Regions from separate parts of the Candidatus Contubernalis alkaliaceticus genome, predicted to be linked through region 2. Evidence: riboswitches for the same ligand, from Rfam matches in the RefSeq annotation. Region 2 holds a riboswitch; each other region holds the start of a gene.
What was found. Region 2 has a riboswitch for cyclic di-GMP ahead of HUE98_RS09125 (CpaF family protein). Riboswitches for the same ligand answer to the same signal wherever they lie in the genome.
Positions count from the first base shown of each region.

Region 1: another riboswitch for cyclic di-GMP. It lies ahead of HUE98_RS16075 (hypothetical protein); the one in region 2 lies ahead of HUE98_RS09125 (CpaF family protein).
Region 3: another riboswitch for cyclic di-GMP. It lies ahead of HUE98_RS05680 (methyl-accepting chemotaxis protein); the one in region 2 lies ahead of HUE98_RS09125 (CpaF family protein).

Region 1 covers NZ_CP054699.1:3,259,747-3,264,255, forward strand. Annotated here, with positions in the region: gene HUE98_RS16065 (adenosylhomocysteinase) at 1-484, opposite strand, end outside; gene HUE98_RS16070 (hypothetical protein) at 1,003-2,304, shown strand; gene HUE98_RS16075 (hypothetical protein) at 2,422-2,637, opposite strand; cyclic di-GMP riboswitch class I at 2,703-2,795, opposite strand; gene HUE98_RS16080 (M23 family metallopeptidase) at 2,903-4,108, opposite strand; gene HUE98_RS16085 (S8 family serine peptidase) at 4,155-4,509, opposite strand, start outside.
Region 2 covers NZ_CP054699.1:1,829,514-1,834,022, reverse strand. Annotated here, with positions in the region: gene HUE98_RS09135 (DnaJ C-terminal domain-containing protein) at 1-241, opposite strand, end outside; gene HUE98_RS09130 (pyridoxal phosphate-dependent aminotransferase) at 450-1,580, shown strand; cyclic di-GMP riboswitch class I at 1,786-1,877, shown strand; partial or broken gene HUE98_RS09125 (CpaF family protein) at 2,002-3,327, shown strand; gene HUE98_RS18080 (RcpC/CpaB family pilus assembly protein) at 3,304-3,894, shown strand; gene HUE98_RS09115 (PIG-L deacetylase family protein) at 4,101-4,509, shown strand, end outside.
Region 3 covers NZ_CP054699.1:1,192,271-1,196,779, forward strand. Annotated here, with positions in the region: gene HUE98_RS05670 (HD-GYP domain-containing protein) at 1-8, shown strand, start outside; gene HUE98_RS05675 (sensor domain-containing diguanylate cyclase/phosphohydrolase) at 32-1,876, shown strand; cyclic di-GMP riboswitch class I at 2,374-2,459, shown strand; gene HUE98_RS05680 (methyl-accepting chemotaxis protein) at 2,573-4,509, shown strand, end outside.

The DNA.
Region 1 (4,509 bases), 1.4 Mb from region 2:
TCAAATGGCCGGCTTTATCCCTGGCCTTCATACGTATAACCCCGGTAGTAGTTTCCTCACATCCCCCTATAACCTGGGGTATATATTCCGGATATCTTTCGTGAATCATGTGAATAACATCCCCGCCATCGTCCAATATAATGTTGGGCTCAGCTTTGATTAATTCCTCTAAAAAATGTAGATATTCATCCTCACTACAGCCGTACTTTGCAAATACAGCTACTCCCCTCCGGGCGATGGCCTGGGCTACATCGTCCTGGGTAGATAAAGGATTACTGCCGGCCAAAAAAACTTCTGCACCTCCAGACTGGAGGACTTCACAAAGACGGGCAGTCTTAGCCTCCAAATGGATACATACCGCAATTTTAATTCCTTTAAAGGGTTTTTCCCTCAAAAAACGTTCCTCAATCACCTGTAAAACCGGCATATGCTTACCTGCCCAATTAAGCTTTTGATCCCCTGTAGTTAACACCAGTTCCTTCATTGTTTACCTTCATCCTTGCATAATATATTTAGGTTTTTTAGGTTACCTATAAACCTTGTTATCCCTTTAGAGTTTTCCCAAACTTACCGTAAAAAGAGAGATATGGGCTTAATCATGTAATCTTCCCTATGAGATGTATCATATACCGCTATCTACCTTTAGCCATCTATCCTTTTACTATAATTAAAGAGTTTTGAATCATTACAATTATTTTATACCAATTGGTGATTTATGGCTATATTCTTCTGTGTATTATTTCTGTTTGGAAGTTGGATAGCAGACAATTTTAATAATTTGTTCAGAGATAATCAGGTATTCATAGAGGAAATATTTGAAAACTTGTAGAACAGTAATAAAGAAATCCATCATGTCTACAATCCTGACATTATCTATTCATAGTTTTTAACTTCTTCTTCCATAAGTATTAGCTGATAAATTCAAAAAGCCCTTATTTATGTTTATCAAAAAAAGGCCTGAAGAAGTACAAGAAGAGCGGCAAAAATAAAAAGGAGAAAGAAATGACCCCCAAAATTTTAGAAAGAAAAAATAAGTTTACTGCAAAAAGATGTTTTTGCTTTGCCTTGACTTTATGTCTCTTAGTTTTAGCCGGGACCTATATATTGGGCTGTAGGAGTCTTACGGAAATAGTATACATCGATTCTGACGGCATTCACGGCCCCCAGGACAAACGGGAAAAAATAGAGGGAGACCTGACCATCAAGGCAGCAGATGTAACCCTTAGGAATACAGATATTACCGGGAATCTCTACCTGTCGGCAAAAACAGCAGGAGAAAGTTTGATTCTGCAAAATGTTAACGTTTCCGGTGTTCTGGCCATTACAGGCAGCGTGAAAAATTTAGTATTAGAGGACTCTTTCATTGATAGGCTGTATCTCAACGCCCGGGAAGGAAGTACAAATATACAGGCTCGGGGCAGCACTTATGTTAAGGTAACCACCTTGGGAAGTGGGGCAACGCTTACAGAGGATAATCTAACTACAGAAACCGGCATAGGTTTCAGCAACTTAATAGCAGCTACCAGTGAAAAAATAGAAACAGCAGCTGATTGTAATAGTATTTCTATAAAAAATAAAAACGCAAACTTAATTGTTTCAAGGGGAATGATAATACTTTTAAAAATAGAGGAGCATACAGAAGGTGCCTTTGTTAGTCTCCTGGAGCAGGCTGCAGTAGAAAGGCTTATTATTAATTCCAAGGCTGAAATAACAGGAAATGGGACTGTTAATCTGGCTATCATTAATGTAAACGGAGTTACCCTGGAACATCCTCCTATAAGTCATCATCAAGCAGAGGGAGTCCAGGTTGCTATACCCATTCAGAAACCTGCTTCTCCTATTAATTTCAAGTCCAGTTATAACAGCACCGATGAAAACGTATATTTGAGCTGGGAAAGAGGCGGTGAAACATCACCCCGTTACTACCTTTTCCGTTCCCATGAACAAGGCAAAAAACGTTTAATAAAAATTCTTTCAGGCCTTGAGTATCTAGACGAACACAATTTTATTGCTGCCAGCACCTATACGTATACCCTTATCGTTTTTAACGGCAAGGGTGTCTATTCCTCCCCGGTTACCACCAGCGTCAATATTCCGGAACCTGAACCAGAGCCTGAACCGGAGCCGGAACCTGAACCAGAGCCGGAACCAAGGCCTGCCCCAAGGCCGGAGCCGCAACCGGAGCCGCAACCTGAACCACAACCGGAACCTGAGCCGGAGCCGGAACCACCAGGGCCGGAACCGGAACCTGAGCCGGAGCCGGAACCACCAGGGCCGGAACCACCGGGATCGGGGCCGGGATAAAAAAATCAATACCGCCAAAGAAGTCAGCAGCCCTACGGGCTGCTGACTTCTTAATTTAGGGAAGGCTCTGCTTTTTCTGTAAGCTTCGTGTCATCAGCCCAAAAATGTTTTTTAAAATTATTCTGAATTAATCACACCCATGCACTTTTGGGCAAAATCTATGTAATAATTTAAAATATCTTTTACTTTTTGATGTTCCTCAACACTCATGCCTCTTAAATCTGTGCTGCCAAAATGACTCATAAGCATCTTGTTTATTCTTCTTCCACTGTAACCAAAGCTCTGCAAAACTCCAATCAATTCCTCCACAGAAAGGTTATTATTATGGGCCAAAACAATCATCCTCCCCAACTCAAAGATCAAATTAAAATAAAAAGCCAGGCTCCAATATATTAATTTTTGGCAGCCTGGCAGTCATCCCCCGATTACTTCGAGGCTATAGACCCATAGCTTTGCGTCACCATCTTTCAATGGTTTTGCCCTTATCTATTTGTATTCATTTTCTTATAGATTATTATTCCATCTTAACAATAGATTTCCCTTTAAATACCTTTTAATTTTTTTATAAATATTGCAAAAAAAGTAAACCCCTTTACAGTTAAGGCGAATATTTAATTGTCAGGTCCTTTGCTTCCGTAGGGTCAATTAAATCAGCTCTTCGCAGGTAGTTGCGCATAAGAACATACCAGTATTCAGTGGAATTAGATACTTGAGTAAGTGGACCGGTAACAACTTGATTGTTTTTATCAAATCCTAAATAAATTTCTAAGTGCAGCATGGAAAGCCCATCGAGATTATTAGGAATAATACATCCAATTAAATCTCCCTGCTTAACAGCAGTCCCTATATTAACTTGAGGATTGATTTCACCATAACGAATAACGGTACCGTCAGTGTTTTTTACCTCCACCGCCTGGGTACCAGCATAAAAATTATAAATGTTGATAACTGTACCATCAGTCATAGCTATTACCTGTGTGCCCGGATCTGCTATAAAATCTATTCCGGCATGCGCGCTGTTTCCCCTGGGGGCGCCAAACTGCCTTCCCCCAATGGTAGGATCATGCCTCATGTCCCAACCATTTTTAAGAGGATGAATCCATGTGCTTTTTCTGCTTTCCCAGAAATGAGGATCTGTTCCCGGGCTCTCTTCTGCTGGAAGAGTAAAAGGCCTGTAGGCTCCGTAATAAGTTATTAAGCCACCGGCCATATCTATGGCATGTACAACAATTTCGTAATCTCCATTATCCAGGGGCTTAATGAAAGACGGAGAAACCTGATACGGATTAGAGGCGTTCAGTTCATTATAATTATTATCCCCAACTTTTCTGTACTGAAGGGCGTAGATTACATGGGTGCCCCCCTGGGGCACAGCGGTAACATGAACTGCATTGCCCTCAGCATGAATTTCCATGTTCAAACCTGTTAATAAATTAATGGCAGAATGGTCTGTATTCCCAAATACACAGTAACATCCTATGTAACCCTGTTCTGATACCCCATGAACTACAATTTCGTAAAGCTCTCCATCTCGGGCACCTCCCCAGGTAAAAATGGGTTCGGAGGAAAAGTCTCTTATGATAGTATAGTCCTCCCCGGTACCCATAATCCTCATGTCAAACCGGTAACTAAAATTGTTGGCCCCTGCTGAATCTGCTGTTAACTGTAATGTATTTGCATTGATTCGCTCCACTCCAAGGCTGACCTTCAGTTCCCCTGTTTGTGCAGTTACAGGCACCAGCGTCCACAGAATCATAACGATTAATACTGATGTTGTAATTTTCTTACTATAATCCTTTTTCATAGTAAATATTTACCTCTTCTCCTGGTCCCTATGACTTCGTTATGCTTTAAGGAGCAGCATGAATAAAGGGAGTGTAAGCTCCATAATAAATCAATGAGCCTTCAGCCACATCAATTCCATGAACCACAATCTCATATTCACCGTATTCCAGATCTCTTATAAAACTAGGGGAAGCCTGATAGGGATTAGATGAGTCCAAAATACTATAATCACCGCCCATTTCCCTAAATTGAAGGGCATAAATTAAATTGGTACCCCCCTGGGGCAAAGCGGTAATATGTACTTTATCCCCCACAGAATGAACCTGCATATTTATGCCCTGAAAAGTATCCCCCGGCAAAGGCACAGTGTTTCCAAAAACCACATAGCATCCGGAATAGGCCAGGCCGGATAACCCATGA
Region 2 (4,509 bases):
CCCCATGCTTCCAGTCGGCGCCAAAGCGATCATACAGCTTTCTTTTTTCTGGATCTTTCAAAACCTCATAGGCTTCGTTAATCAGCTTAAACTTTTCTTCCGCTTCTTTTTTCTTTTCCTTGGGCTGAAGATCGGGATGGCTTTCCCTGGCCAATTTTCTGTAGGCATTTCTAATTTCTTTTTCTGAGGCACTTCGTTCTATGCCTAATAATTTATAATAGTCTTGATATTTTACTCCCATGGTCTGCTACCCCTCAACATATATAGTAATTTCCGCAACTATTAAACTAAATGATTGTTCATTAATCTTTATAGTTACTTTATTCTAAATGAAATTATACTAAAATTACACAGTAAAAACAATGCTGTCTAGAGGGATTAAAACAACCTTTAGAGAAATTTAATAATTGTAAATATGATGAATTTAAAGAGAGAGAAGGAGATTGTAAATGGAAATAAAACCATTTATGGTTATGGAGGTTTTAGAAAAAGCCAAGCAGATGGAGGCCCGAGGAGAAAATATAATACACTTAGAAATTGGAGAACCTGACTTTAATACTCCGGAACCGGTGAAAGAAGCAGTCATTAAAGCTATTAAAGATGGGGATACCCAATACACTCACAGTCTGGGGAAATGGGATCTAAGGGAAGATATTGCTCATTATTATGATCAAAATTATGGAGTAAATATTTCTCCTGAACAGGTGATCATTACCTCTGGAGCTTCCCCGGCCATGCTCATAGCTTTTTCAACTTTACTGGTAGAGGGAGGGGAGATAGTGATATCTAATCCTCATTACGCCTGTTACCCTAATTTTATTCGTTTCTCCGGGGGCACTCCCCGGGAAGTTAGTGTGAAGGAAGAGGATGGGTTTAAGTATAGACCTGAAGAATTAATTAAACAGCTGACTCCTACTACCAAGGCAGTTTTGATTAATTCTCCCTGTAACCCCACGGGAAACGTTTTTTCACCGGAAGAACTGAAAAAAATAGCTGATATTGGATGCTGCATTATTTCTGATGAAGTATATCATGGATTGAATTATGAAAGCCGGGACCACAGCATCCTGGAATTTACAGACCGGGCTATTGTGATAAATAGTTTTTCAAAAAAATATGCCATGACCGGATGGCGCCTGGGTTACCTGATTGCTCCGCCGGAATACATCCGTTATATGCAGGTACTGCAGCAGAACATATTTATTAGCGTCACCTCCTTTGTGCAGGAGGCCGGCCGTGCTGCCTTAAAATATTGTCAAAAAGAAGTTGAAGAGATGACAAAGGTTTATAACCAAAGACGGCTTTATCTGTTGACTCGACTAAAGGCTATGGGAATTGCCGCTAAGGTGCCACCCACTGGTGCATTTTACGCACTGGCCAATATAAGTAAATACACTACTGATTCTTATACTTTTTCCTTTGAAATCCTAAAAAAGGCCAAGGTAGCCCTTACTCCTGGAATTGATTTTGGGTCAAATGGTGAGGGATACCTGCGTATTTCCTATGCCAACTCCCTGGAAAATATTGCTGAGGGGATGAACAGACTGGAAAATTATTTAAATGATCGTATACAAATATAAGTAAATTGTTGAGGGGAACCCTTGTGAATCTCTATCAGTGCTTTTTCTGTGTTCTAAATTCTAGCTAAAAAATTACCGTAAGCAGTCCTCCCATAATCTATTGGGATCTCGGGTTAGCTTAAATTAGACAAAAAGTAACGGACATGTTATAATGTGATAGAGTGTATATTATTTGTATTAAATACTATTTATTAACTTTATTCCTGAAAGTAAAGGGCAAACCTTCCGAAAGGTTGGGACGCAAAGTCAGGATCTAAGGTTCCTTATAAAGGAACTATGATTGCCTTGGCCGCCTATACAGGAATTTTTATGTATGAAAATAACCTGTAAACCCGGCCTGTCGGGTTTTTTATTTTACAAAAAATAAATTAGAAAGACCTTTCACCATTAAAAAATTAATCTTTGGAAAGGGGGATAATTTATGTTTTCAAAAAGTACATACAAGCTAAACGAAGTAAAATCAACACAGTCACAATTAGAGAAACAAAAAACAGTTAATACTCATAAAAAAAAGGAAATGGATCAGATTGCTAATCAGACGCTCCGACAAGTAATTGATACACTAGACGAGCATATCCAAATGGATAATATCAATGAGTTTCAAAAAAAGCAGTTTGATGAAAAAGTTCTTGAATCTCTGAATGAAATATTAATGGAAAACAGAATACCCCTATCCCAAGGAGAAAAACAGAAAGTAATTGAGTATGTTACAAATGAAATGTTCGGTTTTGGCCCCATAAATAATCTAATTAGTGATCCCAACGTTACAGAAATAATGGTTAACGGATCTGATAAAATTTACGTGGAAAAGGGTGGGAAGCTTCACAAAACCGACGTAAGTTTCCGGGATGATGACCATGTACTGCACATTATTAATAAAATAATTAACCCTCTGGGCAGAAGGATTGATGAGAGCAGTCCCGCCGTTGATGCCCGGCTGCCTGATGGTTCAAGGGTGAATGCAGTTATTTCACCCTTGTCAATAACAGGGCCTTCACTGACTATCCGAAAATTTTCTACAGATCCCTTTCAGACGGAAGATTTGATTAACTTCAATAGTATAACCAAGGATATGATTGATTTTCTTGAAGCCTGTGTTAGGACAAGGTTGAACATTATTGTATCCGGGGGAACTGGCAGTGGCAAAACTACTACGCTGAATGTCCTTTCCAGCTTTATTCCTGAGGGGGAAAGAATAGTAACCATTGAAGATACGGCAGAACTTCAGCTTCGACAGGAACACGTCATTACTTTGGAAAGCAGGTCTGCTAATATTGAGGGAAAAGGAGAGTATTCCATTAGAGAACTGGTCCGTAACTGTTTGCGAATGAGACCAGATCGTATCGTAGTGGGAGAAGTTCGGGGAGGAGAGACACTGGACATGCTTCAGGCCATGAATACCGGTCATGATGGTTCAATTTCCACACTCCATGCCAACAGTCCTCGAGATGCAATAGTACGTTTGGAAACTATGGTACTAATGGCGGGAATGGAATTACCTCTTTGTGCCATAAGGGAACAGATAGCTTCATCTGTTAATATTATTGTTCAACAGGCTCGTATGTCTGATGGAACCAGGAAAATTACAAAAATTACTGAGCTTATAGGTATGGAAGATGATAATATTAAAACCCAGGATATTTTTGTCTATGAGCAAAAAGGAACAGATCCGGAAGGTATGGTTCAAGGGAAACACAAACCTACAGGTATCGTTCCTCAATGTATGGAAAAAATTCTTCTACGGGGAGAAGATTTTTCTATAGAAAGAATACCTGAATGGAAACAGCAAAATAATGTCATTGAGTCTGAACCAGATTACCAGGCATTCCATGAGCCAGAAAAAAATTCATCAGGAGAATCTGGTAAAGTGGTCCGGCCGGATATTTTTGCTTTAGAAGAACTGGAAGTTCCACTAACATCAACTGGTTCTACCTGCTTTTCTCAGGTGAACGAAACACAACCAACAGGGTTTTACAGAGATCGAGAGAGAAACCTCTGCAGCTTAATACCGGAAAATATGAGGGGTATTAATATATCGGTCAGCGGGTTAGAGCCAATAGCCAATTTCATTAGTTATGGCAGTAAAGTAGATATTCTAGTTGTTTATGCTGATGAAAGGGATAACAGAGGGCTTTCTGCTTCCACCATTGTTGAAAATGCATTGGTTCTGTCGGATCCATGGAAAACTGAAACCTTAGAGGGATCTCCCGGAAAACCTGAGGTTATATTTATTGCAGCAACCCCTGAACAGGCAGAAAAACTAGTATATGCCAGCGTGAAAGGAACTTTCTATATAACAGTAAGGACACATTAAAGCCTTTCCATGGAAATGGAGTGGCTTTTTTTAAGAGATACTAAAAGCCAGTTAGCCTTGACAATTTCATAGGAATTAAATAATTAGTTCCAGTTTCTATGGTGATGGAATAGTATACAAAGTATAATATTGGAATTTTATATATTTCAAACATATAATTATTTAAGTGTTAATGAAAGAAATAGTTAATTCAAGGAGGGAGTATAATGAAAGTTTTAGTTTTTGCTCCCCATCCAGATGATGATCTGATAGGCTGTGGAGGAAGTCTGGCTAAACATGTCAAGAGAGGCAGCCAAGTTACCGCAGTGTATATGACTTCTGGAGATGCTGGCAGCAAAAGATACTCAAAGGAAAAACTTGCCAAGATTCGAGAAAATGAGTCTAGAGAAGCAGCTAAATTAATCGGTATAAATAAACTAATCTATCTTAGAAATCAGGATGGCTTATTATGCTGTAATGAAAAAAATATATACAGTGTTACAAATATTATTAAAATTGAAAAACCCTGTGTGGTGTATGTTCCACATATTAATGATGGGCATAGAGATCATAAAAAAACTAATGAAATTGTTATTGAAGCTATAAAAAGAGCTGGCCTGCCAATTCTTTTTGAGT
Region 3 (4,509 bases), 640 kb from region 2:
AGGAATAAAGTCTACTGGAGGGGGAAGATGTATGGAAGCTGATCGGGATAAAGATAATAAATATATAGAGAAACTTACCCTTCAGGAAGAACGGGATTTCATTTCTGCTGTGAACGATACCATCAGCAGCCTGGTTATTGTTCTCAATAATTGGGGTAAGATCATTCGTTATAACCGTGCCTGTGAAAGTATTACCGGGCTTGCTTTTTCTGAGGCAAAAGAAAAGGATTACTGGGATGTTTTTTGTCTGCCGGAGGAAAGAGAACTCTACAAAGCCTTCTTTATGAGTTTGGAGCCGATAGATTACCCCTTTGAATCAGAGACACAGTTTATTGGAATAGATGGTTTAATCTATACAATACTTTGGACTTATAATGTTTTGTTGGAGCTGGACGGCACGATAAAATATTTTGTTATGACTGGAACTGATGTAACCAAATACAGGGAATCCAAGAAAGCACTACAGGAAATTGGAGAAAAGTACAGGGGATTAATCCATGCTTCACCGGTAGCTTTTATTTCCCTTAATTCTTTGCACATGGTGAAGAGCTGGAGCTCTGCGGCAGAACGGATTTTTGGTTGGTCGGAAAAAGAAGTGCTGGAAAAAGATGTTTCCCTTTTCATGTATGATATCCATAACAGTATTTATGATCAATGCAACAAAGTAATTGTAGAGAGAAAATCAATTAATGATTTTGAATTAAATTGTTTCAGGAAAGACGGTTCACCTATCTTTGTCAGCCTTTCCCTGGCGCCGTTGTATGACCTTACTGGAGAGGTAGACGGTATTTTGTTAGCTGCTGTTAACATTACTGAGCGTAAGCTGGCAGAAGATAAGATTCGTTACATAAGTTTTCATGACATTACTACGGGGCTTTATAATCGGGCATATATGGAGCAAGAAATGCAGAGGTTGGATACAGACCGTCAGCTGCCTATCAGTATAATAATGGGGGATTTAAACGGCCTTAAATTAGTAAATGATACCTATGGACACAGTGTAGGGGACGAGATGCTGATAAGTACTGCTGATATCCTCAGGAAATCCTGCCGCCAAGAAGATATAATAGCCCGCTGGGGGGGGGATGAATTTGTAGTCCTTCTGCCCCAAGTTACAAAGGAAGATGCTCTGGGAATATGTAAAAGAATTATATCTTATTGTGAAAAAACATTTGTTAAAACGGTGCCTCTATCTATAGCCTTAGGTATTGCTTGTAAGCAGATGGGGGAGAAGGATTGTCTTGCGGAGATTTTAAAACAGGCTGAAGACAATATGTATAAACATAAGCTGGCTGAAAGTAGAAGTGTCAGGAGTTCGGTGCTAAATGCTCTACTGAAAACCCTGGAAGAAAAGAGTTATGAGACAGAGGAACATGCCCGGCGTATGCAGGATATGGCTTTAAAAATTGGCAAAAAGTTTAATCTATCGGAAACAGAATTGGACAGGTTAACTCTTCTTATTTATCTGCATGATATAGGCAAAATTACTATTTCTGAGGAAATCCTAACGAAAAAGGACAGTTTAACCGAAGAAGAATGGACAGCTATTAAGAAGCACCCTGAAACAGGGTATCGAATAGCTCGTTCTACGGAAGAATTTGCCCATGTTGCAAAAGATATTATCTCCCATCATGAACGCTGGGATGGGCAGGGTTACCCTGAAGGATTAAGAAAGCAGCAGATTCCTTTATTGGCTCGGATCACAGCCATTGTTGATGCCTATGATGTAATGACCAACGGAAGACCTTATAAAAAACCTTTATCACAAATAGAAGCTGCGGCTGAAGTTAAAAGGTGTGCTGGAAGCCAGTTTGATCCGGAGTTGGTGGAGGTTTTTCTAGCGGTTTTAGAAGAGAACACTGTATTGGAAAAATGATTAAGATATATATGGAATAATTTATCTCTTTTTTTCAGGGTATAAGATCCCCACCTCTAAGCGTTAGCGTAGGTGGGGCTTTGTCATTTCTTCGACAAAAATTCTAAAATTACCACAAATTGTAACAAGGAAATAATGTTTAATTGTAGAATATAATCCATTAATATAACATTTTAGCAATCTAAACCAATTACATTAGTTTGGATTGCAGTTGAATGGGCAAAAAACAATAAAAATACTTATAATGGTTTTTTTATCTTAAATATTGACGTTTTTATAAAACTTGTTTATAAGGGCATGCGTTGTTGTTAGTAACAGCAAATAATATCTTTAGACATTTTTTTTTATATAATGACAAAATACAACAAGGAAATATTGTGTATTAATAGAATATATTATATTAGAATATTATGGCATAACAAATAATCTTTTAGACATGGTTTGAATTTGATTTGGAATGAGGGGGGATAGGCTTAACTGTTAAAATATAATATATAAGTTGAAAAAGGCAAACCTGGTGAAAACCAGGGACGCAAAACCAAGGGTCTAAAGCTTTTTATGCTGAAGACAGCCGGTTGCCAGCTTTTCCTAAAGATTATAGTTTCTTCTAATTATAATTTTTGCTTTTAGAAAACTGGCGCTGCCATGTTTTTTTATTTTTGCACTATTTTAAATTCATTGGAGGGGAAGTATCTTATGTTTAAAAAAATGAGCCTTAAAATTAAATTAATCTCTTTATTTTTATTGGTCGGGTTAGTACCGGTTATTGCAATCAGTGTAATTTCTTACAACAGCGCCAGTGCAAACATTCAGGAGGAAATTGAAGCAGCCAATTACATGTACGCCGGCCTGGTACAAGAACAGTTAGACACCTATTTTAACGATGTAAAAAATAACGCTGTGGTGCTGGCTGCCACCCGAGATGTATACCAGAGCATGAATATTTTAAGTGAAGTGGAATGGGACACCCAGGACCCCCGTTGGCTTGAAAGGGTAGAGATTTTAGATGATATAAGCAGCGCGGTTTTGGCAGAGATGGGTTATGCCTTGTTTTATTTAACAGACCCCACCGGAAGAGTGGTATATACCACCAACACCGATAACAATTTTTTGGGGGCTGATTTATCCGATCGGCAGTATGTTCAAGATGGCCTGGCCGGCCGTGTAGCCTGGTCTGACCTGTTTTATTCCAACGTCGCTCTAGATAACATTATGACCGCCGTATCTCCCGTCAGAAGCGATGGTCAATCGGGAAGCATAATTGGTACATTTAACATTTCTGTAAATGCTCAAGGAATTGACCAGTTAGTTCATAACGGACTTGAGAATCTGGGGTCAACAGCGGATGCTTACCTTGTGGATTCTAACGGTCTGCTGCACAGCAACCTCAGGCATGGGGAATTATCCCAGGGAGCCGTGCTGCAGCAGACTGTTACTACCTGGCCTGCACAGGTATTGTCAGCACCCATCAGTTCCGGAAGCCTGGATTTCAGTGCCCAAGGTGAATATGTAAACACCATGGGTAATGCAGTTTTGGGAACTGTAGAGGTTCTAGAACTAGGGGACATGCCCATGGGCCTAGTCGTAATGATTGACCAGGCGGAAGCCTTTGCCGGGGTTGATATATTACGTAACTTAATGGTAATGGTTGCTGTCATCTCTGCCTTAATGGTGGCTGTTTTAGGGTATTTCATAGCTCTCAGCATTGCCAATCCCATTCAAAAAATTACTAAGATTGCCAATCAAGTAGCCCAAGGGGACTTCACCGTGCAGACCGAAATGAACCGTAAAGACGAAATCGGTCAGCTGGCCAATGCCTTTAATACCATGAATTCAAATCTATCCCAGTTGATACGGCAGGCAGTCGAAACAGCACAGGGAGTAAAGGATTCCAGCGAGGGATTATCTTCTGCCGCTGAGTCCACCAGCGCAACCTTAGAGCAGGTGGCCGCTACCACAAACCAGTTCGCCGGCAACAGCCAGGAGCTCAGCACCGGTGCTCAGGAGATGGCTGACATATCTAGAGAGGTGTCAGAGAGCGCCGCAGAAGGTGCCGAAGCTATAAAAAATGCTGTAACTCAAATGAAGGATATTAATGACATGGTGGAGGGCCTGCGGAGTATTATCGAAGGCCTGGACAACCGTTCCTCAGAAATCGGAAATATAGTCAGCATGATTACCGCCGTAGCAGACCAGACCAACCTTTTGGCCTTGAATGCTGCCATAGAAGCCGCCCGGGCCGGAGAACAGGGCCGGGGTTTTGCGGTGGTAGCGGAAGAAGTTCGTAAGCTGGCAGAGCAGACAGGAAAAGCTGCCGTAGACATCACCGCATTAATCAAGGAAACCCAGGAGGAGACAGGCCGTGCGGTAGAAAGCATGGACAAAGGGGTAGAAAAAGTCCGGGAAGGTTCCGATGTCATCATGTCCAACAGTGAAACCTTCAACCAAATCGTGGGAGAAGTACAGAGAATCGTAGAAAAAATTACTGAAGTTACTGTGGCAGCGGAGCAGATTAGTTCCGGAAGCCAGGAGATTGCAGCCTCTACAGAGGAACAGTCCTCTTCCATGGAAGAGATTACTGCAACCGCAGAAGATTTACGGAATTCTGCCGATGAGCTTTATAAATCCATGGA